4 regions of the Pseudoalteromonas spongiae UST010723-006 genome follow, and region 4 is predicted to be linked to each of the others. Evidence: predicted binding sites of a transcription regulator. Region 4 holds the regulator's gene; each other region holds the start of a gene.
The links. The regulator sigma-54, encoded in region 4, starts transcription at its own class of promoters, with help from an activator protein. The targets are predictions, from matches to a motif close to GTTGGCACGNNNNTNGNNT.

Region 1 (7,319 bases), 510 kb from region 4:
CCCTGACTGACTGTGTTTGATGCTGCTAACATAATTTAACGCTACGTGACGTGATAAACAAAACCTAAACCAAGGCGTTGCAACACCTTGGTTTAAGAAGAAAAGGTAAGTTAAGACGCGGCAATCATATTAACAATGTCATTCATGCGTGAGACATAGTTAATTTCGTTGTCGTACCAAGCCAACACTTTCACTAAATGCTTGTCAATTACTTGAGTCGACAACCCATCAACAATGGCACTGTGCGTATCGCCAACAAAATCAACCGAAACCAACGGACGCATTTCAATATCTAAAATACCCTTTAATTCACCTGATTTAGCGCACTCAAACGCATTGTTAATGTCTTCAACGCTGGTTGGTTTTTCAGTTTCAATTACTAAGTCCACCAAAGAGCCGCTTAACAGCGGTACACGCACAGCTAAGCCATCAAGTTTGCCTTTCAGCTCAGGGAAAATCGTCATAATGGCTGTTGTTGACCCCGAGCTTGTTGGAATTAACGATTCACCACAAGCGCGCGCACGACGTAAGTCTTTATGGGCTTTATCAACAATCGTTTGAGTATTGGTAATATCGTGAATGGTGGTCATTGAACCACGTTTTATGCCGACTGTTTCTTTTAGTACCTTTACAACAGGCGCTAGGCAGTTGGTTGTGCACGACGCTGCCGTAACCACTTTATGTTTATCTGCTTGGTATAAATCATGATTTACGCCATAGACTAAATTAATCGCGCCTTCGTCTTTTACTGGGCAAGAAACAAGAACACGCGCTAATCCTTTATCTAACAAAGGTTGAAATAGCTCCGATTTACGGTAAAGCCCCGAACAGTCAATCAATAAGTCAATATTATCAACAGGCAGATCAGTTAACTTTGACTCATGCAATAAGCTAATTTTCTGCTCAGCGACATATAAATGACTGTCATCAGCATGAATTTCATTGTCTTTAAAACGTCCTTGAACTGAGTCAAACGCTAGCAAGTGGGCAATCGCTTCGTTTGTTGCTGCGGGATCATTAATATACACCAACTGATGGTTTGCCTCAGCTAACACGATACGTGCTAATAATTTACCCATACGACCGAAGCCATTAATCGCAATTTTCATAATAAACAGCCTAACAATTTGAAGGTTTGAAAGAAGTTAAATCACGTTGCACTTGGCAATCGCTATTTAGTGTGTCGAGTGTTAGTTTCAATATCGCTAACAGCGGCTGGCTGAGCGATTCACTTAATTGATAAAAGCGCCATGTACCGCGAGTAACAGACTGCACAAGCCCTGACTTTTTTAAATAACTTAAATGGCGACTAACCGTACCTTGTGGCATATCTAAAACGGCAACGAGATCACAGACACATACCTCTTTATGCTCTAAAATAAGAGCCATAATTCGAAGGCGGGTCTGCTCACTGAGTGCTTTGTGAAATTGTGCTACAACCATAAATTCGCTTAAACATATATACGCATAAGCAAATATTAAAAGATGACAGATAAAAATCAAGAAAATAAACGGCTATTTTTTGGCTTAGATTTTAGTGAAGAAGATAAATATAGAATATTCAGATGGTTAACATCAAAAATTGAAAGCAAACGAAAGCCTGTATTAAAAAGTAATTTGCACTTAACCTTAGCTTTTTTACCGAATGTGCCAATAAAAACACAAAAAGCTTTAATTGAATTTGCGCACAGCTTAACGGTGTCCCCATTTAGCTTGCGCTTTGAAGAGACAAGCTTTTGGCAAAATAGTGGAATTTTTTATTTAAAACCAACAAGCCAACCCAGCTCATTAACACAGCTTGCCAATACATTACGCGATAAAGGTGAAAAACTGCAACTTTACACTAACCCGTTTGCCTATCACCCGCACGTTACACTAATACGAAACTGCAAACAGCCCCCTCAAACAATACAAAAAATCACGCCGTTTGACGTGACCTATAGTGAATTTAAACTCTTTCACTCGACGCGCATTAATAACCAGTTACGCTATATACCAATCGAAACATTTCCGCTAAAAACCGGCTAAGATAATTGGCGTTTAAAATCTTTAATCACGTTATTTAAGCTATTAATAATTTTTACATGACTATAGGCGAGTTCTTCAAACTTCATTAACGTGTCATCGGTGACTTCAGTTAACTTGCTTTCTTCGTCGTTGGTGAGTTCAAGTTGGCTAAAGATTTCAAAAAACTTAAGTGATTGGTGACTTTGAATTTGCTGGGTTTGTTCTGTAAAAAGCCCCATTTTTTGCTGTAAGTCATCTAGTTCGTATGCAATTTTTTTAAAATACAGTTGTTTTACATATTCTTGATTAAGCATATTAACTTGATGATTTGCACATTCAATATAGGCCGCTACCACATCTAAAATTTGCCCTTTTCGCACTTCGTCTTCAGGCATATTTTTAATTAAAATACAGATATAACTGTCTTTGAAAAAATATCGACGCCCAGCGTTAATAATACGCTCGTCTTTTTGCATTACTAATTTAAAAAGATCTTCTTCCATACCACATGCACGTGCATAAGGACTATCCCAGTAACTTATCTGACTATTTTCACTGTAAGCAATCGACGCCGTAAGCTCTAAGCTCTGTAAATACGAAAAAATATGAACTAAAAACTCGCTGTAGTTAGTGCAAGAAAGGCAGCCTTGAATCGCTCTTGCCGTATTACCCCACATAAAAGAATCAGACATTGCAGAAAATACCGCTGTGTTTGCCTGTTGCTCAGCCTCTTTTAGGGCATCAAACTCTTGCCGGTTAGCGAGCGCTTTTTTAATTTTAATTAATAGTAAAGGGGGAATAAATGCGCGTTTATCAATCCAATCGGCGGCACCTGCATTGAATGCATTCATTTTGACATCAAGCTCTTCAGATGCGCTGAGAAAAATTATAATTGGGGTTTTACCTTGTTTTTTAATATGATGAATAAGCTCAACCCCTTCGCCATCGGGAAAGTAGTAATCCAATACTATGACACTAAATTGAGACTTATCGCACAAGGCTTTCGCTTGCTCCAAGTTATACGCTTGTGACACTAGGTATTCATCGGTCAAGCTTGAGGCAACAAGATCATTTAAACAAATATCGTCTTCCGCAATTAGTAAGTCTATTTTCATAGTTTAAACACGTTAATAGCACCAGTACTAAGCATAGAATAATATTACAAATAAAAAAGCCCAACGCCATTAGGCATTGGGCTTTTGCGTGTTTGCAACTTAAACCAAACTAGCTGGTTAGATATTACCTCGTACGGTAACAAACTCAGGGTACGCATCTACACCACAATCGTGTTGGTCCATACCGTTAATTTCTTCTTCTTCGCCAACCCGAATCCCCATGGTTTTCTTAAGTACTGCCCAAACAATAAATGAGCTCACAAACACAAAGGCAAAGATTACTACTGCGCCAATTAGTTGATTTACAAAAGTCGCATCACTATTTGATAACGGCACTAACATAAGACCTAAGAAGCCGCATACACCGTGAACTGAAATCGCACCCACTGGGTCATCAATTTTAGCTTTGTCTAATGCCACAATGCTGAACACAACTAAGCTGCCACCTAGCGCGCCACCCAGCACCGCAAGTAACGGGCTTGGCGATGCAGGTTCTGCAGTAATTACAACAAGACCTGCAAGTGCGCCATTCAATACCATAGTTAAATCAGCTTTACGCCATAACACTTTACAAAGTAATAGTGCTGAGATTGCGCCAGCAGCCGCTGCCGCATTCGTGTTAAGTAAGATTTGACTCACTGCTGTGGCATTTTCTTTATCTGATAGCAGCAATTGCGAACCACCATTAAAACCAAACCAACCCATCCAAAGAATAAATGTACCTAGTGTTGCAAGCGGCAAATTAGAGCCCGGAATTGGGTAGATTTCACCATTTTTACCATACTTCCCTTTACGTGCACCCAATAATAATACACCGGCAAGCGCAGCCGCTGCCCCCGCCATATGTACGATACCTGAACCTGCAAAATCAACAAACCCCATCTCAGATAAGAAGCCACCGCCCCAAGTCCAGTAACCTTCTAATGGGTATATAAAACCAGTTAACACCACACAAAAAACTAGGAAAGACCATAACTTCATGCGCTCAGCAACTGCACCTGAAACAATCGACATTGCCGTTGCAACAAACACAACTTGGAAGAAGAAGTCTGATTGCAGTGCATGATCAGCATCTGCCGCTTCAGTACCAATCAGCATGCCCAATGACGGTAAAAAACCACCCTCGGCATTATCAACATACATAATGTTGTAACCAACAATCAGATAAACCGTACATGCTATCGCGTAAAGCGCGACATTTTTAGTTAAAATTTCAGTGGTGTTTTTAGAGCGTACTAGGCCCGCTTCTAACATTGCGAAACCCGCAGCCATCCACATTACTAAGATGCCAGACATTAAAAAGTAAAATGTGTCGAGCGCAAACTTTAATTCAACTACTGTGTTTTCCATGACATTCCCCTTAAATTGCCGCTTCGTCTAACTCGCCCGTACGAATACGAACAATTTGCTCTAGGTCATAGACAAAAATTTTGCCGTCACCGATTTTGCCGGTTTGTGCCACATTGGTAATTGCCTCAACCACACGGTCAACATTGTCGCTTTGCGTTGCAATTTCGACTTTAATTTTTGGAATAAAATCAACTTGGTACTCTGCGCCTCGATATAGCTCAGTGTGCCCGCGTTGACGTCCAAAACCTTTTACATCGACTACTGTCATGCCCTCAATGCCAAGATCTGACATCGCTTCTCTAACATCATCAAGCTTAAATGGCTTAATAATGGCGCTGATCATTTTCATAACGTGTACCTGTTGTTGTTTTTTATTTGTACTTACTAAATCCAACCTTTATGCCAATAATATTTTTTTATCTAATTCATAAAGTTATGTAATTTACAATGTGTTACAACAAAGTTAACGCACCACAAAGGTGCAGCAATAGTGGGTTTGTGAACGTTTTGGTGCAAAAAATGAAACAGCAAAAACTTGCTTTGGTGACCGTTTTTGACACAATATGCTATGTCTGAGTTAGCTGTTATGCTGAGCCGTACTAACTCAATGGAATAAAAAACAATAACAAAGGATATATAAGCAAATGGCTTATTGGGTTATCCAAGCTTTAATTGCTCTCATATTATTACTTGGCGGAATGTCAAATATAGACACCGACAAGGAAATGCATGGCCTTGCAAACACATTCGCGTATGCAGGCATACGCACTTTAAGCTTCTTTCTTATTACTCACTTTTTGATTCGCGCCCCCATTAATTTCTTACGCAACAAAGAAGTCGGATTTATGAAAGTCTTCATCTGTGGCTTAGTCTTTGTTACTGTTGGCTCATTTATAGGCAAGAGCATTCGCGATATAAGCAGAGACATGTTTGTGCCTATTGATAACGAAATTGCCTATTATCGAGCAAACCCCGATAAAGATCCGCTTAATCAGGTTAAAACAAACAGCGAAGTTGAAAAAAGCAAAGACATTCAAGATGAAACACCAACTAATGCGACAGCTAAATCTGAATTTAAAAGAGGTTTTAAAGAAGGGTTTGACCAAGCACAACTAAAAGCGCGAGAGGAACTTGAGAAAATTAATAGTGGAGACCAAGAAGCGATTGATCGTGCCTCTTCGAAACAATTAAAGTCTCAATTCGGTGCATTCCTTTTTTGGTTGTTTTGCTATCTACCGTTGTCAGCATTAAAACGTCGCTTCCAAGTTAAAACACAACTTAAGCAAAGTCAGATCGCATTACTAATGAGTCAGCTTAATCCGCATTTTTTGTTTAATTCATTAAACAGTATTCGCGGTATGATTTTCGAAGATAAACAGCTTGCTAAAGAGTTAATCGATAAACTAAATGAGCTTTTTCGCTACAACTTAACAGCAAATAAGCACCCTACGGTAAAATTAAAAGAAGAATTACGCATTTGTGAATTCTATCTTGATATTGAGCATATTCGCCTTGAAGAGCGCTTGTTAATTGAAATGCATGTAGATGAAACCTGCTTAAATATCAAAGTCCCCACTATGGGCATTCTTACGTTAATTGAAAACTCAATTAAGCACGGTATCGCTCCAAGGCAAGATCAAAGCCTGCTGATTGTTGATATTGCTAAACAAAAAAACCAACTTGTGGTGACCGTAAGTAATCCAATTTACACAGGCACCTATAAAGTCGAAAGCACAGGTACAGGGCAAGAAAACCTAATTAAACGCTTACAGCTAATGTATAACGAAAACGCCTCGTTAAACGCTGAGTTTAAAGACGATAAATATATCGCATGTTTAACATTGCCAATTTAAAAAGGTCAAAATCCGGTTATGAATTTCAGTTACATTCGAAATACCAGTCCTAACTATTGGCGATACCAAGGGCCGATCTTATTTGTATCAGCCTTAGTAACTCTCTTAGGTGTCTGGGGGATTTTTCAAGAACCTGACGGCCAAGAAATACCCATATTTCAACTTGGTTGGTACGGGGCATTAGCTCTCAGCACTTACCAGCTCATAATGATATTTGCGGCATTTCATATCGTGCTGCGCGGCGTTTATAAACACTATAAAACCTATGCTAAAACTAAGTGGAAACTGTTTTTACTGCTATTAGCTAGTTCCACCATCACTTCGTTAGTGATTATTGGTTTAGATTTTTTACCTATATTTCTCACATTAGTACCTTACTCTCTTGAAGAGTACTTAAACAGTATCATGCATTTGGATGGCTTAGGCGAGTCACTCGTAGCCTATGTTATTTATAATATTGTGTTTAATTTAGTGTGGGCTTACTGTTACGTACTTGCAGCTAGTATTTCAAATTATAAGCAGCTCGCATTATTGCTTAAAAAGCAAAAACTACAAATTTTAACCAACCGTGTTAACCCTGAGTTTTTATTCGATACCATGGAAGCGATTAAGCATCAAATTGATATTGATGAAGAAAAAGCGGCAGATCTTGTAACCAAAGCATCGGACCTTTTTCGTTACAACTTGATGTCGAGTAAAACAGCCGATGCAAAGCTCAATGATGAACTGGCCAGTTTAGCCAATTACCTAGAGTTACTTGAAGAACAAAAGCGTGCGCCAAGTAGTTACAGCTTAAAGCTTCATGACGCTGAGATATCACCTAATATCCCAAGTATGTCGCTTATTTTTATCTGTTCGTTTTTACTCAATACTGCACGTAACCGCAACGGCGAACTGACGATAGCAAGCTTTATAAAACACCAAAAATATCGTATCGAAATTGCGCATCAAAGCCACGGTAAGTTCTTTTTAGATACTGAACATTTCGATAATG
Region 2 (7,319 bases), on a different replicon from region 4:
TTTTGCAGCTTCAGACACATTGCCACCAGACAGTGCTAACACCTTTTGAATATAGTCATATTCAAACTGACGTTTGGCTTCATTTAAACCAACAAAGGCGTTATGCGTTTCGTCTGAATCAGGCAATGCGTTTGCAACAACATCTTCGGTAATAATATTTCCGGCGCTAATGGCAATACAGTGTTCAACGATATTGTGCAGTTGACGCACATTACCCGGCCAATCGTAACTTAGCATGCGCGTGATACTTTGTGGATTAAATTGTTTGGCATCGTCGGTGAGTTTGGCTAAAAATCGCGTGGCGAGCAGGGGGATATCATCTAAGCGTTCTTTTAAGCTCGGTAAGGTAATTGAAACCACATTTAAGCGATAATACAAATCTTCACGGAATTGATTATCTTTGACCGCTTGCACAATATTTTTATGGCTTGCCGAGACCACACGAATATCGACTTCTTGTTCAACTTGGCTGCCAACCGGACGAACTTTTTTCTCTTGTAACACCCGTAATAATTTAACTTGCAAATCAAGCGGCATATCGCCAATTTCATCTAAAAATAAGGTACCGCCATTGGCCGCTTGTACTAGACCTTCTTTATCGCTTACAGCACCTGTGAAGGCACCTTTTTTATGACCAAATAACTCTGATTCAAGTAAGTGACCTGGCATTGCACCACAGTTAATAGCAATAAAAGGACCGTTGGCTTGATTACTGGCTAAGTGAATGGCTTTTGCTGCGACTTCTTTACCGCTACCGCTTTGACCTTGAATAAGGATATTAACCTTACTGTTTGCCAGCGCTTTTATTTGCTGCACTAATTGGTGCATTTTTTCACTTTGGTAAATGAGGCCATGAAAGTTATCTGGCTCAACACTGCTGTTTTGGCTTACTTTGCCGGCAAGCGTTTTTTCAATCACATCAAGCATTTGTTGGCTATCGATAGGTTTTGTTAAAAAGCTAACAAACCCTTGGTGCATGGCATCTACCGCATCGGGAATAGAGCCATGTGCCGTCATCATAATTACTGGCATGCCAGTGTAAAATTTTTTGATTTCTTGATTAAGAGCAAAGCCATCCATATTCGCCATTTTAAAATCGGTGATCACTAAATCAATGGCGGTTTGCTTTAACAGGGCAAGTGCTTGATTACCATTTTCAGCCACAGTGACATTATATCCGTTGCCTTCAAGGCGAATCGCAAGCAGTTCTGCAAGCGCAGTGTCATCGTCAACCAGTAATAAATTGGCAGCGCTAGCCAAATGTTTCATAGGTGTCCTTTATTGTGTTCTGTTTTCTGAAAGAGAGGTTTCAAGGCGTTGTTTTTCAATGTCGACTAGCTTTTGTTTAAGTTCAATTAATTGCCTTTGCAGCTCGAGCAATTGTTGCTCGTGTTTTTGAGCTTTTGAATCTGAATAAAAGTTAGTGATCTTTTGTTTTCGTAAGTTTTCCGTATGCCAAGTTAGCGAATCAAACCAAACCACGTAATCATTTGGCCATAACGCGTTGGTTTTAATTTCTTCAATCAGTTTTAACTGTTTGTTGGTAGAGGTTGTTGTACAGTATTCACCAATAAATGTTTGTAACGCCTCGTTTTCAAGAGTTGGATGTGTTGGCGCTTGAGTACAATTTGCAAGCAAGGCGCTTATAACCGCGGTAATCGGTTGATGCGTTTGTTCTACCGCTTTATTTGTATTTGTTGTCGGCTGAGTGTGTTCACTGTTATTTTGCACAGGTGGTGTACTTGTACATGCGACAATAAACAGTGCCGCACTTAACTGTGTAATGAGTTTAAATATCTTCATTGGCTTGGGAATGTAATTAGTATGTTTGCACCTGAGTCTGTTTCTTGCCATGTGATATCGCCTTTTAATTGATTGACGCATTCTGACACAATGGCAAGCCCTAACCCAGAACCTTGCTTGTTTTTATTGTGTTCGCTTTGGTAAAAAGGCTGAAAAAGTAAGTGTGCTTCTTCTTGATTAATGCCTGGTCCGTCGTCCGCCACGTTAAGTTCAATGGTATTATGATTTTGTCTAATGTAAATATCTACTGTGCTCGTCGCATGATTTAGCGCATTGCTGACTAGTTGCGTAAGGATCAATTTACACGGTAAGTGAGGTACCTTATTTGTAGCGCTAATGTGCCAACATATAGCGATGTCCTTATTCGCAATAGTATCACTTAAGTGACGGTTAATTTCTTCTTCAAGTGTGTTGAAAGAGGTGACCTGTTGTAATCCGTCAGGGTGGCTGGCTGCACTGTAATTAAGTAAATCATCAATCATGCGTGCAAGCTTTTCTACCGATTGTTGCATTATGGTTAGAATTCTACCTTGTTTATCACTTACCTCGCCAAGTAAACCGCTGTTTAATAAGCTGCTGCCTTCATTAATCGAGGCTAGCGGTGTTTTCAGTTCGTGTGTGACATGACGTAAAAAAGTTTCCTTTTGTTGTTGCACGCGTTTTAGTGCCAAGCGAAGCCAGTCAAGTCGCCTGCCAAGTTGTTGCAGCTCATGGCTACCTGATAATTTTATCGGCTGATCTAACTGCCCCTTACCTACATCAGATAACACGGTTTCAACCTGATTGAGTTGACGACAAATGCGAAAGATTAAAAACGAACTAATAATCACTAATATCGGCAGTAACACAATAAGGCCAACAACAAACTCGGTTTGTAACGACTTAAACTGTTCATTTTTATTTGCTAGGCGGGTATCTAGTGTGTCATCAAAGTTGGCATCAAGTTGTTTAAGTTGCGCCACCAGTTGCGCAAATTCGTCAGCGCTTTTTGGGTCTAATAATGTCGCGTGTTGCAATTTAGCAACAAAATCACTTTTCGCGAGTTTTAATTTTAGTAATTCGATGCGATTTTGCGTGGTTTGCCATTTTTGTTCGATACTAATTTGTAATTGTTCACTCTTTAACAGTTGGTTGTTTTTGAGCGCCTTTTCAATGCCATTTACGTCTGCTTTTATATAATTGTACTCGAGTATAAGCTCCTGATTTTCATCGTAAATAATAAGCGTTTCTTGCTGGTGTTTCGAGATGCTGGTGGCATACCACAGTGTAAGCAATACGATCGGAAGTACACCCACTAACATGGCAACTAGCGCTTGTTTTTGTAACGACTGAGAAAAAAATTGTTTCACTAAAAAAAACCTTTGCAAATACAGGCTGAACCGAACAGCTTTTGTTCGATTAAAAGTAGAAATTAAATTAGTTGTTGCAAAATTGCGACAATATAACCAATTGTTTTATAAAGATAAAAATATGATGGCTGTTTTGTTGTTGCAATTTAGCAACAAATAAACAGCTTATTTTCGAGCGAAATACTTCAAAAATATCCTATCTATTTGTTTTATATGCTTTTTTAAAAGTTGGCATCATGTTTGTAATAGTCTTAGCGACAATGCGAAAGCATAAAACGAGACTAGCTTAACAAATGTATTTTGCGTTAAGCAAAAATTTAACAGACATCCAAATATAGGGAGAAATACCCATGAAGATTAGAGCAATTGCATATTTAACAGCAGTACTTGGTGTAGCAGCATTTAATACACAAGCAAACACATTATTTGATGAGCTTGACCTTAACAAAGATGGCTTCATTTCTGAAGTAGAAGCAGCTGCAAACAGTAAAGTAGCTGAAGTGTTTCAAGAGTTAGACACAAACGAAGATGCGCAAATCAGCAAAGACGAATTTGCAGCATTTGAAGGCTAATAAACGCCTTACCACTTAATAATAGGGAAGTGCGCTACTTTCCAATCAGTTTAGATATTCAAAGTTAAAATGAAAGGAAGTTCCAAATGAAAAAATTAGTAATGTCAGTATTTGTTATTGCAAGTTCATTCTCAGCAGTTGCAGCAGACGATTTCGCAACACTTGATAGTGATAGCAATGGTGCAATCAGCCAGCAGGAAGCGGCACAAAATGAAGCACTTTCAGAGCAATTTAAAACACTGGATGTTGATGGTAACGGCGAGCTAAGCAAAGACGAGTTTGCAGCATTTAAAGGCTAATCCGTACCAGGGGAAGTGCGCTACTTTCCAACGTTAAGTAACAAACCCAAAGTAAAGATGAAGGAATTTAAAATGAAAAAATTAGTAATGTCAGTATTTGTTATCGCAAGTTCATTCTCAGTAGTTGCAGCGGACGATTTCGCAACACTTGATACAGACGGTAACGGTTCTATCAGCAAAGACGAAGCAATGCAAAACGTATCGCTAGTTCACCAATTTGCTGACTTAGATGTAGACAACAGTGGCGAGTTAAGCAAAGAGGAATTTTCGAAGTTTAAAGCGTCATAAGTTTAAAGCTTCTTAAATATCCCGTTTTACAGTTGGGCTCACTTAACTCCTTGTCAATCAGTATGCCGAGTGAGTCCAACTTTTTTTATTAAATCAAGTAGTGAAGTGAAATGAAAAAAGCCTTAGTTATCGCAATCTCAATGTATGTAATGTTATTTGCCACCGTAAAAGCCGTTGCAGATGAAGAGTTTGCTTTGTTCGATTCTGACAACAGCGGTACCATCAGCGTAGACGAGGCGAAACGCAATCACGCACTACTTGAACAATTTACACATTTAGACCGTGATAATAATGGCGAATTAAGTCCACAAGAATTCGCCAGATTCACAGGATAACCCCGTATCAACCCTCCCTAGTGCGACCTGAACTATTTTTTGTTGGACATGAATACTTTTACGGTCGCACTATTTTCACATTAAAAGTGCTTTTGCTTTTGAATTGGCTTATGTAAGCTGCTTATAACATCTTAGTTTTATGAGCAAAATCATGACGCCAGCAATTAAAACAGCAGAAAAAGCGAAGATAGATTTCTCCGTACACCAGTATGAACACGACAGCAGTGTTGCATCTTTCGGGTTAGAAGCCAGTGAAAAGCTTGGCGTATCTGCGGCCACTGTGTTTAAAACGCTGGTAGCAAGCTTAGATAATGGCGAGCTGGTTGTCGCGATTATTCCTGTCGATCGAAAATTAAATCTAAAAGCTGTGGCCAAGGCGAGTAAAGCAAAAAAAGCCAAAATGGCCGAACCGCTCGATGTTGAGCGTTCAACCGGTTATGTACTTGGCGGCGTAAGCCCACTAGGACAAAAGAAACGTCTTAAAACCCTGCTTGATGACTCAGCTAAAGCACAATCCACTATTTATGTGAGCGCCGGTCGTCGCGGTTTGGAGATTGAACTTCAACCAAGTGATCTTTTATCACTGACTAATGGACAGTTTGTACCATTAAAAGCCGAATAACTCCTATCTAAGGTTTATCCCGAACCGTTATTTGTCATTGAAGTTTCATAATTCAAGGCCATTATTTATGCTTAAATAATCTGGACTATACCAGATTGGAAAAGATGAAATGAATGAATACTTGTTATTGACGCCGGGCCCACTCTCAACCAGTAATACAGTAAAGCAAGCAATGCTTAAAGATTGGTGTACCTGGGATGACGACTATAACATTGAGATTGTGCAGGCGATCCGCGCTAAACTCACAGCACTTGCAAGTAATACTGATGATTTTACGAGTGTTTTAATGCAAGGAAGTGGTACCGCTAGTGTTGAATCAGCACTTGGTAGTTTAATTAAAAACACCGATAAACTGCTCATTATTAACAATGGTGCTTATGGTAAGCGTATCGCCGAAATTGCAAATTACTTAAATATTAATGCGCAGGTAGTAAATTTAGATGAAACCCAGTTACCAAATATGGCTGAGGTTGAAGAGCAGTTACAAGCGCACAGTGATATTACTCATATTGCAATGGTGCACTGCGAAACCACCACGGGCATGCTTAACCCCGTTGCAGAAATGGGCGCGCTTGCTAAAAAGTACCATAAAACCTTTATATTAGATGCAATGAGCAGCTTTGGTGGTATTGAGCTTGATATGGCTGAACTTAACATAGATGTGCTTATAAGCTCTGCTAATAAATGTATTCAAGGTGTACCGGGGTTTGGCTTTGTGATTGTTAAAAAAGCAATTATTGAAAAGTGCCAAGGCATTGCACGCTCGCTTAGCTTAGATTTGTACGCGCAGTGGAAAACCATGGAAGATCATAACGGTAAGTGGCGTTTCACGTCGCCGACTCATGTGGTAAGAGCTTTCTATCAGGCGCTTTTGGAATTAGAAGAGGAAGGCGGTGTTAAAGCGCGCTATAACCGTTATAAAGAAAATCAACAGCGTTTAGTTGATGGTATGCACGCACTTGGATTTGAGACCTTGCTAGCGAAAGAGCTGCATTCGCCGATTATCACCTCGTTCTATTCACCAACCAGTAATAAATACAATTTTGCTTTGTTTTACAGTGCGTTAAAAGAGCAAGGGTTTGTAATTTATCCGGGTAAAGTATCAGATGCTGATTGTTTTCGCATTGGTAATATTGGCGAAATTTACCCTGACGATATAACGCGATTACTTAGTGCAATAAAGCGCAGCCGATTTTGGTTAGAAGCTTAAGATAGAATTGTTGATAAGCTAAAGGTGATAGCTAAGGTTATTGCCTTTTGTTTTGTTAGTTAATGGTTGTTTGGTTACGTCCAGCTTGTTTAGACTGATACAAGGCTTTATCAGCTTGTGCAATATTATCATCCAAAGACACGGCTTCATTAAACTGTGTTAATCCAACACTAATGGTTAACGGCCCGTAGGCTTTATCTTTTGAGTGTTCCGTCACCGATCCACGAATGCGTTCGGCAATTTGAAAGCCAAGATTACTGTCAGTATTGGTTAAAAAAATAAAAAACTCTTCACCGCCATAACGGCAACTAATGTCGTATTCACGCGTGCAGTATTGTATTTGCTGTGCCACAAGCTTAATTGCATCATCTCCTTGTTGATGACCATGTTGATCATTTACTTGTTTAAAGTGATCAATATCTAACATTAACACCGAGCATGTTTGCTTATTGCGTTTGGCTAATGCCAGTTGATTATTAACAAGATTGTAAACCGCTGTGCGATTATATAATCCCGTTAATGCGTCTTGTGTTGCTAAGGCTTTGTATTTTAATTTGAGGTTGATCAGTTGGCTGGTGAATATAAACACCGTCAGAACCAAAATAAGCGATGAGAAATAAACAAGTGGATAATAAAAGTCTGTTTCAAAATATTCGCGGCGACTAATACCACTGGGAAGATTATAGAGCTCATAAAATATCACTATCAGCGATATCCCTAGAAAGATTGCTAATCCTTTATCTGCCTGGTTGGGATTTTCCGCTCTTACTAGGCTTATCAGTGAAATACAAAGGCAAAAAGCCGAAAACGACATGGTATAAAAGACATGACTTTCATTAAA
Region 3 (7,319 bases), 1.1 Mb from region 4:
TCCTATCAATACTAATCGGCAATCTACTATAAAAATTAAGTGTTTAGACCAAAATAATTGGCAAGTTTTTGTGCATGTAAAGCAATTAGAGCTCGTTGAAGTGATTACGGCAGCAAAAGGGATCAGTAAAGGGCAACGAATTACCGCAAAACATTTAACCAGCAAGCAAGTTGCAAAACACTTAACGCGTTCGAATCAATTTAAATCGAGTACTAACTTAATAGGTAGCCGCAGTAAACGAAATGTTCGTGCGGGACAAACTATCAACTACAATTATATTTGTACTATTTGTAAAGGCGATAAAATTACTATTTTGGCAAGCTTTAAAGGCATGACAATTAAAACACAAGGTGAAGCGCTTGAAGATGGACGCATAGGCGACAACATTAGTATTCGCAATGTAAAATCTAAAAAGAAAATTCAGGCAAGAGTTTTAAACACTGAGCTGGTAATAGTCACAATTTAGCGCTGTACTCTAGTAGAAATTTCAGGTTAAATAAGAGGTTACAAATTTAATAAAAATAGTGCATTTTTTATTAAAGGTTGTACCCGAGATGCCGATACATAAGATGTGAAATCTTAGTAGAGAGAACTGTCATGGTTAATCAAATAAATCAAGGCTCAAACAGCCAAGCAAACGTCAGGCTTGAAAGCTCTAAGCAGCAAGCGTCTGAAACTGCTAATAAACAAGTGCAAGTGAATACTGCTACTGCAAAGGCAACTAGCGATTCAGTGAGCATTACACCGCAAGCTCAACAGCTTAAAAAGCTAAATGAAAAAGCGGAGCAATCATCAGGTATTGATGAGAAAAAAGTAAACGAGCTTAAAAAAGCGATCGCTAACGGCGAATACAAAATTGATGCAGAGAAGCTTGCTGAAAACATCAATAAGCTTGAATTTAAACTTTTCGGTCGATAGTTTATGAATCTAGAACAGATATTAGCGCAACAACTTGATGAGTTGAATACTATGGCTGACATCCTAAAGCAGGAATTAGAAGCTATAGTTGCGCGCGATCATGAATCGTTGATATCTGTTGTTGAAAGCAAAGTTGCATCGTTGCAGTCCATTCAGCAACGTGACCAACACATTGCCAAATTAATCGATCAAGACGGTATTGATAAAGCTGAATATCAGCCAACAATCAACCAAATTAATCAGGTATTAGCTGACTGCAAAAAACAGAATGATGTGAATCAAGTAGCAGCAAATCAAAGCCAGATTGCTTCACAAAAATTAAAGAATATCCTATTTGGTAAAAGTCATACCGGATATGACAAAACGGGCAAATCTTTCTCTCTACCTAACCCGATTGCTCGCGGGCTAAAAGCGTAATTTGAATTTACTAATAAAAAGTAACCTGCTAGTAGTAGGTTACTTTTTTAACGTTTCTTGGTTTAGTTTGACCAATATATAAGTCATGTACCAATTTCATATCTAGCTCAACTTCTGTTGCATACGTATCACCCACAGCGTAGCTTTTTGTTACTTTCGCACCACGTACAACACCTTGTACACGTACTTTCAAAGTATCATTACTAGCGATAAGGCCTTTAACGCTCGTTTGCGCGTCAACTTTTTGTCCGTAGACTTGTTCCGCGAGCTCACGATAAGCCTCAAGCTTTGATGCCTTCATTGCCATAATCGATTTTTGCTCTGTTGTTGTACCGGGTTGCAAACTGATCGGTGCATACCCTACCGCATACAGCACCGGGTAGTTATCTGGTGTTTGGTATTCATATTCAATATGTTTATCAAACAGTTGGCTACAGCCACCTAATAAATATAAGCTCGTTATCAGAGTTGATGTTTTGAAAATTGATTTCAACATATTGCCACCATACAAATGCATATTACATTTGAATTAGCAATTTTCGCGCCACTGTATGGTTTGGTACAGAAATTGAATATACAGACTAAGGTTTAAATTGAGAGCTGCGCTATGCGACATCTAGTATTACTTCTTTTTATTGTGAGCTTTTCGTCTCATGCAATTTGGTATGAATCAACCGGTCAAGCCAAAATACGCAACGGTAATGTTGAACAAGCTCGAATGATGGCAACCGAAAATGCTATTCAGCAAGCTCTACTTTTTTCAGGTGCGCAAGTTACTAGTCTACAGCAAGTGGTAAATGGCATTTGGCAAACACCAAGTACCCAAGTTTACTCTCATGGAGCAATCGATCAGATTGAAGTAATTGATGAAATTCAATCAGACAACACGCTCTCAATTACACTAAGACTTGATATTTTAGATAATAGCGAGACTTGCCAAAATTCATCGATTAAAAAGAATGTAGCTTTAACAAGAACCGGTTTCAAAACTCCGAGCCATGCAACTTATGGTCAAATTTTTGAATTACCAAAAGCATACAGCGAAAAGCTCGTAAAACATTTGTATCAGTTTACCCATTTATTCAACACAAAAGCCGATATTAACCGTAAGCTTAATACCAAAAACCTGTTCACCGCGCATTTTGATGCCAACTCAAGCGCGCTTATTCAACAAATTGCCGACCAAAATAACAGTCAGTTTGTCTGGATATCGCAAATAGAAGACTTATCTCTTGGTGAGCAACAGAGTTCATCGTTAGCATTTTGGCAAAATAAAGCTTATGAACGTTTTTTCTCGATCAATACGGCGCTATACAATGGCTTAACTGGCGAACTGCTGAAACAAACACACTACGATACATTTGCCACCTGGCAAACCAAAAAAACAGCCCGTATCGATGTGAACAGTGAAAAATTTTGGACCATGCCTTATGGACAAGCAATATCAGATATCAACTTAAAGCTTGGCCAAGATTTAGCAAGCTATCTTGCCTGTATTCCAGCGCAAGCACGTATTTTAAGCGTCGATCACGATACCGTGATCATTAGCCTTGGCGCTGAGAATAATCTAGTGAAAGGACAAAAGCTGCAAATTGCACTGCGCAAAGGGTTTAATCAAAAGCAGCTTATTATTAATACTGATTACCAGTTGAGAGTCACTCAGGTAAATCAAAACACCGCAATTGCCCAAGTGATAGGCGACAAACTCCTGGCAAACGTACAAATTGGTGATTTGGTTACGTTAGCAAGCTTCTAAGGAGCTAGAGCCAAGAGAAGCTTAGCATTTAGTATTAATGACCAATAACTCGGGTTAACCGCGTAACGCTCAAGAAATACTTTAATCACATTGCTACATAACAATAAAAGATAGCTCGATTTAAAGATTATTTAATGACGTTCAAATAACAATTAAAAAGGCGGGTTAAAACTTAATAGCCGTTAATGGCGTTCCCGGCAGGAGTCGAACCTGCGACCCTTCGCTTAGGAGGCGAATGCTCTATCCAACTGAGCTACGAGAACAATATCATTTATTCAAGATTATCAAAGAGTAAAAAGAGAAAGCAAGCCACTTATAGGAAACAAAAGTTTACCTTTGCGTGCTATTCATCAAATGCAACACTGTATGGGATTGTGTATTTGGCACTGGCTATTATACGCTGGTCACTCAAGCTAGTAATGCGAGAGTTAATCACCACACCGTTACTTTTATATAGTAACGTACCACTTAACACGGCATTTATAACACCTTGAGAGTTTAGTTGCTTAACATCACGAGAATAGGTGTAATCACCATTACCATCTATGCGAACAACTGGCATGACTTTATGATCTACTACATTTAAACCATATGCCTGAACTTCTGTCAGCATCGATTCAGCAAGTTGATTTCCAAATCGACTTGCATACTGTAGGTTATCATCTAAATCGACAAATGATGTTACGGCTAAGCGAACCAGTTCTGGCTCTGCATCAAGGTTGGCCATCAATTTCATTGCGATTTGTTCCGCATATTCATCAAGCAAATAGTCATTAATTGGTGCAATTCGATTCGCTGGTTGATGTTGTGCAACAGGATACACTTTTTTCTGTTCTTGAGATTGTTGCACTGTAGTTTGACAACCAGAAGCAAGTATTGCTACTCCCGCAATTAAATGTTTCATAAATACTGCCCTAACCTTTTCGTAACGGAATACCATCGTTGTTTTTGGTATTTTGCAGTGACTTTATCGCATAATCTGGCACGAGCCCTTGCGCTGACGCCACGACTGCTTTTGATTTTATGCCAATGATTCGTGCATTGACTAAATACCCCTTCTGATGCTTCGTTAGGGTACCTGATAACACATAATCTATTGGTAAATCCGAACGCAACTCCATGTAGTCCCGACTAAAAATATAGTCTCCTTCCGTACTCACTCGGAAAAAATCAGTGGTCTTGTAATCCAAAACAGGTAAACCTAGCTTATGAATTTCATGAATAAAACTTTCAGCAATCTGATTACCAACTAAATTAGTTTTTTGTAAATCACTATCAAGCAATACGAAACTAGTCACAGCAATTGGGGTGCTTTGGTTAACGTATTTAACATTATCCGCAAGTTGATGCATTAATCCTCGCACATAATGGTTAATATTTTTAATTTCTTTAACCGTCCCCTTATTCGCCATAAACGAATCTGCACTGTAAGCTTGAAAGCGACTATCTACTTGCTCTGTTGTTTCGTCACTAGCTGCAACCGTTGTATTGTTACCCAATGTAGTACATCCAACCACAACAGCAGCTATTGAAGCGACTCCGATTGATTTAACCATGCGAACCTTCATTAGTATGTACTCCTATAAAGTTTTCCATCACGTAACGATATCTTGCTTTGCTGCCAATTAACGTTAGCTGGGAACATTTCGGTTGCTGCCGAAACAACCCGTTTATCAGATAAGTCTATTAATCTTGCACTCACTAAAAAGCCCGTTTCAATCTTGCTGATTGTACCTGTTAAAAAATAATCAACAGCCAAGTTATCAGACAACTGTGATTTGTCGCGTGTCAGCATAATGTCTTGGGTATCGGCAATTGTGATATATTCTGAAGTTTTAAATTCTATAACGCTTGCACCAACTTGCGTAAAAAGTGTCTGTAGACTTGCCTGAACTTGATTGCCAAGGGTCATCAATTGCGGGTCTTGTTTATCTTTGAGATCTTGCTCCGGCAAGAAGGTTCCCACTGCAATGCGATTATCTGCATTTAACTTAGGCATGGTATCAAACATAGTTACGGCAAGCTGCTTTGCAAAGCTATGCACATTTCGTTCAGATACATTGGTTTGATTAAATACTTTAGCTTCAATTGGTTGTGTGATTACAGGCTCACTTGAGCAACCCAACAGTACAAGGCTAGTAAAACCAATGCAAAAAATTTGTTTCATTTGTGACACCTTCAAACACATTGACATCACAAAAATAAAGCAAAAAAAATGCCACTTTGAAGTGGCATTCTCAAAAAGCATTGAAAAACTAAAGTAACGACTGAATATGCGCCTTTAATTCATCTTTAAGGTCATCACGACGCAGTGCATATTCAATATTAGCTTTCATATAGCCAAGCTTTGAGCCACAGTCGTGGCTTTTACCTTTCATGTAGTAGGCATCGACTTGCTGCTCTTTCATTTGCATTGCAATGGCATCGGTAAGTTGAATCTCATTTCCAGCGCCCAATGGCGTTTTCTTAAGGAGCGGCCAAATGGATTTATCTAAAACGTAACGCCCTACCACAGCAAGATTAGAAGGCGCTTCATCGCGCTTTGGCTTTTCAACAATATTTTTGATTGCTGTACTGCCACCAGGTAGTAGTTCATTGCCGTTAATATTCACAATACCAAATTTATCGACGTCTTCATCAGCAACCTTTTCAACCATTATTTGACTGTGGCCAGTTTCATTGAAACGGGTAATCATGTCGGCAAGATTATCTTTATTTAAGTCGCAGCTCGCGTTATCTAAAATTACATCAGGTAACACCACGACAAACGGCGCATCGCCGACAATTGGTCTGGCACACTCAACAGCGTGCCCTAACCCCTTTGCTTCACCTTGGCGTACGTGAATAATCGTTACATCTTTTGGACAAATCGCCTGAACTTCTTCAAGTAATTGACGTTTAACACGGCGCTCTAACGTCGCTTCCAACTCAAAGCTCGTATCAAAGTGGTTTTCAATCGAGTTTTTACTCGAGTGCGTTACCAATACGATTTCTTTGATGCCAGCTGCGGCAACTTCTTCAACAATGTATTGAATTAATGGTCTGTCGACGATCGGAAGCATTTCTTTTGGAATAGCTTTGGTTGCTGGCAACATACGTGTGCCTAAGCCTGCTACAGGAATGACTGCTTTCATTATTATTCTCTTCCTTAATTGTAGTTATACGGCAAATGGGTATTTAATCGCCTCGTGATATTGATAGCCTTCCACCGTAAAATCATCGGTAGTCACCCATGTTTCAATATCTTCTAGCGTTTTAATATTTGGGTTAATGGTTAAGCTTGGTGATTCAAACGGCTCGCGTTTTAGCTGCACATCACGCATTAACTCAAGTTGGTTTTCATAAATATGGGCATTTACAATTTTATGGTACGCCTTACCCGCTTTTAATCCGCAGATTTGTGCCATTAATGCTAATAGTACAAAACACTGAATCTGATTGAAGTTAAGACCAAGCGGCACATCACAGCTACGCTGGTAAGATGTTAAGTAAAGCGTATCACCTAACAACGAAAAGGTATGAGTATGCATACATGGACGTAAACAGCCCATATCAAACTCACCTGGATTGTAAAAAGTTAAGATTTCGGCGCGATCATCAACGCCATTTTTAAGGTTATCAACAATTTTTTTCAGCTGATCAAGCGTTGTACCATCAGGCTTTTGCCAAGCACGCCCTTGCACACCATAAACACGGCCCATATCATCTTCACCTTTACGGTGCGGATTGTTTAGCCACGCACTATTTTCATTCGCATTGGCGTTCCAGGTATTACAACCAATTGCTCTAAATTGTGCGGCGTTATCGTAGCCACGTAAATAACCCAATAACTCGGCAATCGCCGCTTTATAAAAGCTTTTACGTGTCGTAATTAATGGGAATTTGTTGTTGGCAACATCGTACTCTAAATCAGCATTTACCACCGTTAAACAACGAATTCCCGTACGTTTATTTTCTACCCAATGGCCTTCATCAACAATACGCTGACATAACTCTAAATACTGTTTCATGCGTTACACTCTTTTTGTTGGCGTTTTACAGCCCAGAACATTAAACCAAGGCCAGCTAAAATCATTGGAAGCGACAAAATTTGCCCCTGCGAAATAATACCGCCATACAGGCCTATATGTGCATCGGGTTCACGGAAATACTCAACAATAAATCTAAAGAAGCCGTAGCCAAATAAGAATAAGCCACCAATAACACCTTCAGGGCGCGGCTTTCTATT
Region 4 (7,319 bases):
AGCTACGGTTATTACGCTCTAAATGCGGTAACCAAGTTTCAATAAAGGTTTGCACTTGCCATGCAAATTTATGAACTACAGGCTGGCTAGAAAGGAAGTCGATCACTGGTTGGTCTAACCCTGTTAATGGCTTAAGAGCAGGCTCCCAATGCGGGTTTGGTAAAAATCGGGCGTCAAAAACATAGTCAGCATGTTTTGGAATACCGTGTTTATAACCGAATGACTCAAACGTGATAATTAACTGATTTGATTTTTTACCGAGTACTTTCTCTCGTATGCTATCGGCAAGTTGGTGAACACTTAAGCCTGTTGTATCAATAAAGATATCCGCTTGTGAGGCGATAGGATCGAGCAGCTTTTTCTCAGCTTCAATGGCTTCTTCAAGGGAGATATTATTCAGTGATAACGGATGCAAGCGGCGCGTCTCTGAAAAGCGCTTAATTAGCGTGCTGTCATCGCTATCAAGGTAAAATAAGGTTGGTGTTGCAAAACCAGGTAAATAGTCGAGTACTTCTTCTATTTCCTCTGGCTCTTTAGTCATATTACGAGCATCAACACTCACTGCAATTTTGTCGTATTTATCTGAAACTGAGCGGATCAACGAAGGCAATAAATTAACAGGAATATTGTCAACAACATAATACCCGAGATCTTCCAATACTCTGAGTGCGACTGTTTTTCCTGAACCAGAACGACCACTGACTAAAATAAGTTGCACTTACATCTCCCTTAGTTAACTCGCCTCACTACTAATGATTTGATATAGCTGATGATTATTTTCAGCGTGACGTAGTTGACGGCAAAACTGCTTATCTTTTAGTTTATCAGCGATGGTGGCTAAAGTCTGCAAATGTTGCTGGCACTTTTGTTCTGGTATGAGCAGTACGATAAAAATATCAACGTCTTTATCGTCGATGGCATCAAACGGAATAGGTGACTGATTTACAATTAAAAAGCCAATGGTATTTTGTAGGCCATCAATGCGGCCATGAGGAATGGCGAGGCCTTTACCAATACCCGTGCTACCTAGTTTTTCGCGTTGCAGCAAGGCTTCAAGAAACTCTTGAGAAGTAATATCAGGGGCTTGCTGATGGGCAAGGTCGCTAATAAATTCAAACAGTCTTTTTTTGCTATTAAAAAGGACCGCGGTTTTAGCGCAGTCCTCAGCAATAATATCGGTTAATTTCATTTTAGTGGCGAGAAAGTTTCTCTTTGTGCTTAATTACTTGGCGGTCTAGTTTGTCGACCAGGCCATCGATTGCTGCATACATATCTTGATGCTCGGTAGAGGCAAACAATTCGCCACCGTTAACATGCATAGTAGCTTCTGCTTTTTGTGATAGTTTTTCAATATCTAGAATAACGTGCACGTTATTTATATGATCAAAATGCCTCTCTAGTTTTGCAAATTTGTTAGTGACATAGTCTCTTAAAGAATCAGTAATTTCTACGTGACGACCTGTTAAGTTTAATTGCATAAGCATTTTCCTTCTATTTGGTCTAGATCAGGCTCTTGCGCTGATTAGACGGTGGTATGGATAGCGACTCACGGTATTTTGCGATAGTGCGTCGCGCCACTTTAATTCCTTGTTCTGCTAGTAAGTCGGTAATCTTGCTATCACTTAATGGTTTAGCTGGATTTTCCGCCGCAACTAGCTTTTTGATCAGTGCTCGAATCGCGGTAGATGAACACTCACCCCCATTTTCCGTGCTAACGTGGCTTGAAAAAAAGTATTTAAGCTCATAAATGCCACGTGGTGTATGCATGTATTTTTGCGTTGTTACACGCGAGATAGTCGACTCATGCATCTCGACCATTTCGGCAACGTCGTTTAAAACCATAGGTTTCATTGCTTCGTCACCATATTCAAAGAATGCCTGTTGTTGTTCAACAATGCAATTGGCTACTTTTAATAAAGTATCATTGCGACTTTCTAAGCTTTTAATAAACCATTTTGCTTCTTGTAAATGGTTGCGAATAAACTGGCTGTCAGTGCTTGATTTCATCGAGCGAGTAAGCGCAGCATATTGTTCATTCACGCGGATCTTTGGCATGCTATCGTTGTTTAAATCAACGCGCCAGCGTCCTTTAATTTTCTTTACTGAAACATCGGGAACCACATATTCAGGTTCTTCTTTTATGATGCTTTCAGCTGGTTTTGGATTAAGGCTATGTATTAATGTTAAGACTTCTTTTAACTCAGGCTCCTTGAGTTTAGCCTTCTTCATTATTGTACGATAATCACGTAATCCTAAAAGTTCCATATGGTTTGAGATTACGCTCTTTGTTTCGTTTAGCCAAGGGGTATTTTTGTCGTACTGATTGAGCTGGATCAATAAACATTCTTGTAACGAACGAGCAGCAATACCAACAGGGTCAAAGAGTTGAACGCGTTTAAGTACAGCTTCAACTTCGTCTAGTTCAATTTGTTCTTGGTCGTCAGATTGCTGTACCGCTTCTAAAATTTCTTCGCTACTTTGTGTTAAATAACCTGAATCGTCTACCGCCTCAACAATGGTGGTTGCGATCATCTCGTCGGTGTCGCTGAACGGCGTTAAGCGTAATTGCCACATTAAGTAATCTTGCAATGATTCGCTGGTTGAGCCTTGATACACAGTATCGTTGTCAGGAGCTGGGGCGTTACTGACAGAAACAGGTGCGGCGCTGATATAATCATCCCACGACACATCCATAGCTAAATCGTCAGAAATATTCTCGTTGCTAAGTGCGTCGCTTGATTCTATTTCACTTTGGCTTGGCGCTGCTTCAACATCATCGCCATTTATTGATTCGTCTTTGTTTGACTCAGTGTTTTCGTTGTTTTGTTTATCGTCACTGTAGTCAATGTCTTCTTCAAGTAAAGGATTGGCATCAAGCGCTTCTTGAATTTCTTGCTGCAAATCTAACGTACTCAGCTGCAACAAGCGAATAGCCTGTTGCAATTGTGGAGTCATTGTTAGTTGCTGCCCAAGGCGAAGCTGTAAAGATTGCTTCATGTAGTTATTCTAATCCTTCTTTCGATTTCAAGCCGCTAGTTAACAATTCAATTCCAAATTTAAGGCCTATAACTATTACTATAGTCTGAATTGTTCACCTAGGTATACATCGCGTACTTTTTGGTTGTTTAAAACGTCTTCAGCTGTGCCAGATGCGATTAATTCGCCGTGAGAAACAATGTAGGCTTTTTCACATACATCTAAGGTTTCACGCACGTTGTGGTCTGTTATTAACACGCCAATGCCGCGATTTTTCAAATGCTCAATTATTTTCTTTATATCTATCACTGAAATAGGATCAACACCAGCAAAAGGTTCATCTAACAGGATAAATTTGGGGTTTGCGGCTAATGCGCGCGCAATTTCCACACGACGACGTTCACCGCCCGACAATGCCATACCCTGTGAATCTCGGATATGGCCAATGTTAAATTCTTCTAATAAATCATCGAGCGCTTCTTCACGTTGCACACGATTAAGTTCTTTGCGTGTCTCTAGAATCGCCATGATGTTTTGATACACAGTAAGCTTTCTAAAAATCGACGATTCTTGCGGTAAATAACCAATACCTAAACGGGCGCGACTATGCATTGGTTGCAATGTAATGTCATTATCGTCAATACGAATAACGCCATTGTCGCTCGGTACTAAACCAACAATCATGTAAAACGTCGTTGTTTTACCGGCACCGTTAGGACCAAGCAAACCAACGATACTACCAGCTTTCACTTCTAAGCCAACATTTTTTACCACTTGGCGTGATTTGTAACTTTTAGCCAGCTTTTCGGCAATTAATGTGCTCATTGTCCGCCTTGTTCATTTTGCGTATTGATGATGGTTTTTACTTGGTTAGTTGAGTTTTCAGCTTTTTTAGACGTCACTGTTTCAGCAGCGCGATCATAGATGATGGTATCTGCTGACATCATGTCGCCATTTTGTTGAAATTTAGCGCCACCAGACATTGTAAATAATGATTTAGCCACGTCATAAGTGACTTTTTTAGCACTTGCGACAATGATTGATCCATCTTCTTGTTCAGCACTAAATTTTACCGGATCACCACTGGCAATAAGTAATTGCTGGTTATCTCCTAACTCTGCTCGTTTATGTGCTTCAAGGTAATCGGCGGTGATGGTCATATTGCCATGCTTAATTTGTACATTATGGCGAAAAATACCGACATTTTCTTTTAAGCGAGCAGCTTGCTCATCGGCGTCAATCTCAAGTGGATGCTTAAGTTTGATCTGCTCAGCGATAGCGTGTCCACTTGTGATACACAAAGTGACAGCTAGTCCAGCGATTGACAGTAATTTCGTCATGTTATTGGTCATAATAAGTGGTCTTTGTATGGTTTATTAACTTAATAACTTGCTCTTCTAAATTAGCATTGAGGCCTTGTCCTTTAATTTCAAGTCCCGGACCTGTCATTTTTACTTCGGATTGAGAAGTCATTAGTTTGCTATTAATTAAATATTCTACGCTTGCCGCTTCAATTGTATTGAGCATGATATTGGGCGTTAGACTTTTGGCAATAACGTTTTGTTCCAAAATGAGCTTTTCGTTATTGTAGAGCGTGGCTTCATCGGCTGTGAGCTGCCACACACCTTGTTCTGAAAAAATAGTAAATTGTGGTTTTTCAAAGTGGGTAAACCCCAAATCTTGATACATCGACATTTTTCGCGCCATCACTTTATGGCTGACAGTACCAGATTCATTAAAGTTGGTTTGTTTTAAGTCGGTTGCAATGTAATCAGGAATACTGGCAACGTTTTCAACAATCGGTTTTGGTTCTTTGGGAGTAAAGAAGTAAGGCAACCAAAGCCAAACCATGGCAATGGTGAAAAGTATAGTAAGTGCAATACGCGCCGACATTAGCTGCTACTGCCTGCGTGGCTGAGTGTTTTGTCTTGGCTCAGCATAATTAAATCGGTCAGTTCTCTTACAGCGCCAAAACCGCCTAGCATGGTAGTTTTATAATCAGCGATGCGTTTTACCAGAGGGTGAGCATCATTGGTTGCTACGGCAAAGCCAACTAATTCCATTACGGGTAAATCAGGGCTATCGTCGCCAATATAAGCAATGTTTTCGTTATCAAGTGATAGCGTGTGCTTTAAGTTATTAAAAGCGACTATTTTATCTTCTTGCCCTTGATAGATATGCTGAACAGTAAGGCTTTTCATGCGGTTTTCCACAATCTTTGAGTTGCGCCCAGTAATTACCGCAACCTGTATGCCACTATTGATAAGCGACTTAATACCAAAACCATCTTTAGTGTGAAATGCTTTAAGTTCTTCGCCATCATTACCAAGGTAAATGCGACCATCAGAAAATACGCCATCGATATCGCAAATTAACAGTTTAATTTTGCTTGCTTTTGCAAATACGTCAGCACTAGTTTGTGCATATAATTCGTTAAAAAGCTGTTGTGATGCAGTTAAACTCATAAAACACCTGCCTTAAGTAAATCCTGCATATTAAGTGCGCCAATTGGCTGTTGTTGCTGGTCAACTACAAGCAAACCGTTTATTTTCTTTTGTTCCATTATGTTTAAGGCTTCAGCAGCAAGCATCGATTCATTTGCTGTTGTGCACTGTTTAGTCATCACTTCTGAAATAGCTGTAGCGTGAATATCAATGCGTTGTTCTAAAATCCGGCGCAGGTCACCATCGGTAAAAATACCTGAAAGTAATCCGTTATTGTCGACAACTGCTGTCATACCAAGCCCTTTGGTTGTCATTTCTAACAGAGCGTTTTTAACCGTTGTGTTTTCAGCGACCACAGGTAATGCTTCGCCTTGATGCATAATGTCTTTAAGCATTAACAATAGGCGCTTACCTAAACTGCCGCCAGGGTGTGATAAAGCAAAATCATCGGCGGTAAAGCCTTTTTCTTCAAGTAATGCGACAGCAATCGCATCGCCCATCGCCAGTGTTGCAGTAGTACTTGCTGTAGGTGCTAGCCCTAAAGGGCAGGCTTCTTCTGAAATTGCGATACAAATATGCACATTAGATTGTTGTGCAAGAGTTGAGTGTTGCTTGCCACTCATGCCCACGATTTTTGCACCAATGCGCTTGATTACGGGGATCAGGTTAATCACTTCTGCGGTTTCACCTGAATTAGAGATCATCAATAGCACATCATCTTGTGTGATCATGCCTAAGTCGCCGTGACTTGCTTCGCCTGGATGAACAAAAAAAGCGGGTGTGCCAGTACTTGCTAACGTGGCAGCTATTTTATTACCGATATGACCCGATTTTCCCATACCAATGACAATTACACGGCCTTTGCAGTCATACATTAACTGACACGCATTGCTAAAGTCATCGTTGATATATTGAGCGAGTTGCTCAATGGCTTTTTTTTCGATTTCTAAAACGCGTTTACCGCGAGCAATAAAGTTCATGACTTAGCCTTAAGCGCTTACCGTTGAGAAAATAAGGTATTGATATCCAAAAAAGGCAGCTAACAACAAACCGCCTTCAACACGATTAATACGGCGTGAACCGCGAATACTCAAACTCATTGCAATAAGGGCTGCTGTTGCACCTAACATAATTAAGATATCGCGGCTCGATACTGCAGGATCAACGCTTGATGGATTAATAATGCCCGCAAGCGACAATACCGCTAACAGGTTAAAGATATTTGAGCCAATAATGTTGCCTAGCGCTAAGTCGTCTTCATTTTTAAGTACGCCAGCAACACACGCCGCAAGTTCAGGTAAGCTGGTACCAATTGCAATAATAGTTAAGCCAATCACCAAATCGCTAATACCAAATAGTTTGGCAATGTCGGTTGCTGATTCAATAATAAAATGTGAACTGATAGGTAAAATCGCCATGCCGATAACTAACCACATAAGCGCAATCGGTGTGCGCACATTGTCAGGCACTTCGTCACAGGCTTCGTCAACGAAGGGATCGTGTTCGGCATTGGCTGCTTTGCTTTGTTTTACCGAGATAATGGTCACTGCAGCAATAAAAATGAAGAAACTCACCATCAGCGCAATGCCTTCACCGAATGCTAAATAGTTATCCGATAAAATGTACCAAGCACTAAGGGATACTAGCATTACGACTGGCATTTCACGTTTTAGCGTGCTTGATGACACACTCAGCGGGCGCAACAGTGCAGTAATACCAAGTACTAGCAGAATATTAGTAATATTTGAACCAACCGCGTTACCGACAGCAGTGTCTGTTTGTTTTGCAAGCGCCGCTTGCGCCGATACCATCATCTCTGGTGCCGATGAGCCCATCGCGACAATTGTTAAACCAATAATTAATGTTGGAATACCATAGTTCTTTGCCAGTGCAGCCGCA

Region 1: the regulator sigma-54 is predicted to act here: its motif matches at 4,861-4,879, upstream of PSPO_RS10945 (P-II family nitrogen regulator).
Region 2: the regulator sigma-54 is predicted to act here: its motif matches at 3,380-3,398, upstream of PSPO_RS19110 (EF-hand domain-containing protein).
Region 3: the regulator sigma-54 is predicted to act here: its motif matches at 1,866-1,884, upstream of PSPO_RS03860 (LPP20 family lipoprotein).

What each region holds. Positions count from the first base shown of each region.
Region 1 is NZ_CP011039.1:2,354,744-2,362,062, forward strand. Features, by position in the region: gene arsJ (organoarsenical effux MFS transporter ArsJ) at 1-32, opposite strand, end outside; gene PSPO_RS10920 (ArsJ-associated glyceraldehyde-3-phosphate dehydrogenase) at 111-1,109, opposite strand; gene PSPO_RS10925 (ArsR/SmtB family transcription factor) at 1,120-1,443, opposite strand; gene thpR (RNA 2',3'-cyclic phosphodiesterase) at 1,486-2,028, shown strand; gene PSPO_RS10935 (response regulator) at 2,025-3,122, opposite strand; gene PSPO_RS10940 (ammonium transporter) at 3,240-4,472, opposite strand; gene PSPO_RS10945 (P-II family nitrogen regulator) at 4,483-4,821, opposite strand; gene PSPO_RS10950 (sensor histidine kinase) at 5,117-6,325, shown strand; gene PSPO_RS10955 (histidine kinase) at 6,344-7,319, shown strand, end outside.
Region 2 is NZ_CP011040.1:1,083,820-1,091,138, reverse strand. Features, by position in the region: gene PSPO_RS19125 (sigma-54-dependent transcriptional regulator) at 1-1,269, opposite strand, end outside; gene PSPO_RS19120 (hypothetical protein) at 1,279-1,803, opposite strand; gene PSPO_RS19115 (sensor histidine kinase) at 1,800-3,152, opposite strand; gene PSPO_RS19110 (EF-hand domain-containing protein) at 3,503-3,724, shown strand; gene PSPO_RS19105 (EF-hand domain-containing protein) at 3,811-4,023, shown strand; gene PSPO_RS19100 (EF-hand domain-containing protein) at 4,096-4,311, shown strand; gene PSPO_RS19095 (EF-hand domain-containing protein) at 4,422-4,646, shown strand; gene ybaK (Cys-tRNA(Pro) deacylase) at 4,798-5,268, shown strand; gene phnW (2-aminoethylphosphonate--pyruvate transaminase) at 5,378-6,478, shown strand; gene PSPO_RS19080 (GGDEF domain-containing protein) at 6,534-7,319, opposite strand, start outside.
Region 3 is NZ_CP011039.1:821,547-828,865, reverse strand. Features, by position in the region: gene flgA (flagellar basal body P-ring formation chaperone FlgA) at 1-466, shown strand, start outside; gene flgM (flagellar biosynthesis anti-sigma factor FlgM) at 598-918, shown strand; gene flgN (flagellar protein FlgN) at 922-1,335, shown strand; gene PSPO_RS03860 (LPP20 family lipoprotein) at 1,364-1,831, opposite strand; gene PSPO_RS03855 (flagellar assembly protein T N-terminal domain-containing protein) at 1,943-3,091, shown strand; tRNA gene PSPO_RS03850 (tRNA-Arg) at 3,278-3,354, opposite strand; gene PSPO_RS03845 (FlgO family outer membrane protein) at 3,435-3,995, opposite strand; gene PSPO_RS03840 (FlgO family outer membrane protein) at 4,006-4,647, opposite strand; gene PSPO_RS03835 (FlgO family outer membrane protein) at 4,659-5,258, opposite strand; gene galU (UTP--glucose-1-phosphate uridylyltransferase GalU) at 5,347-6,225, opposite strand; gene PSPO_RS03825 (thymidylate synthase) at 6,250-7,101, opposite strand; gene lgt (prolipoprotein diacylglyceryl transferase) at 7,098-7,319, opposite strand, start outside.
Region 4 is NZ_CP011039.1:2,861,679-2,868,997, reverse strand. Features, by position in the region: gene rapZ (RNase adapter RapZ) at 1-718, opposite strand, end outside; gene ptsN (PTS IIA-like nitrogen regulatory protein PtsN) at 734-1,189, opposite strand; gene hpf (ribosome hibernation promoting factor) at 1,191-1,478, opposite strand; gene PSPO_RS13195 (RNA polymerase factor sigma-54) at 1,501-2,997, opposite strand; gene lptB (LPS export ABC transporter ATP-binding protein) at 3,076-3,801, opposite strand; gene lptA (lipopolysaccharide transport periplasmic protein LptA) at 3,798-4,316, opposite strand; gene lptC (LPS export ABC transporter periplasmic protein LptC) at 4,318-4,869, opposite strand; gene kdsC (3-deoxy-manno-octulosonate-8-phosphatase KdsC) at 4,869-5,441, opposite strand; gene PSPO_RS13170 (KpsF/GutQ family sugar-phosphate isomerase) at 5,438-6,400, opposite strand; gene PSPO_RS13165 (calcium/sodium antiporter) at 6,410-7,319, opposite strand, start outside.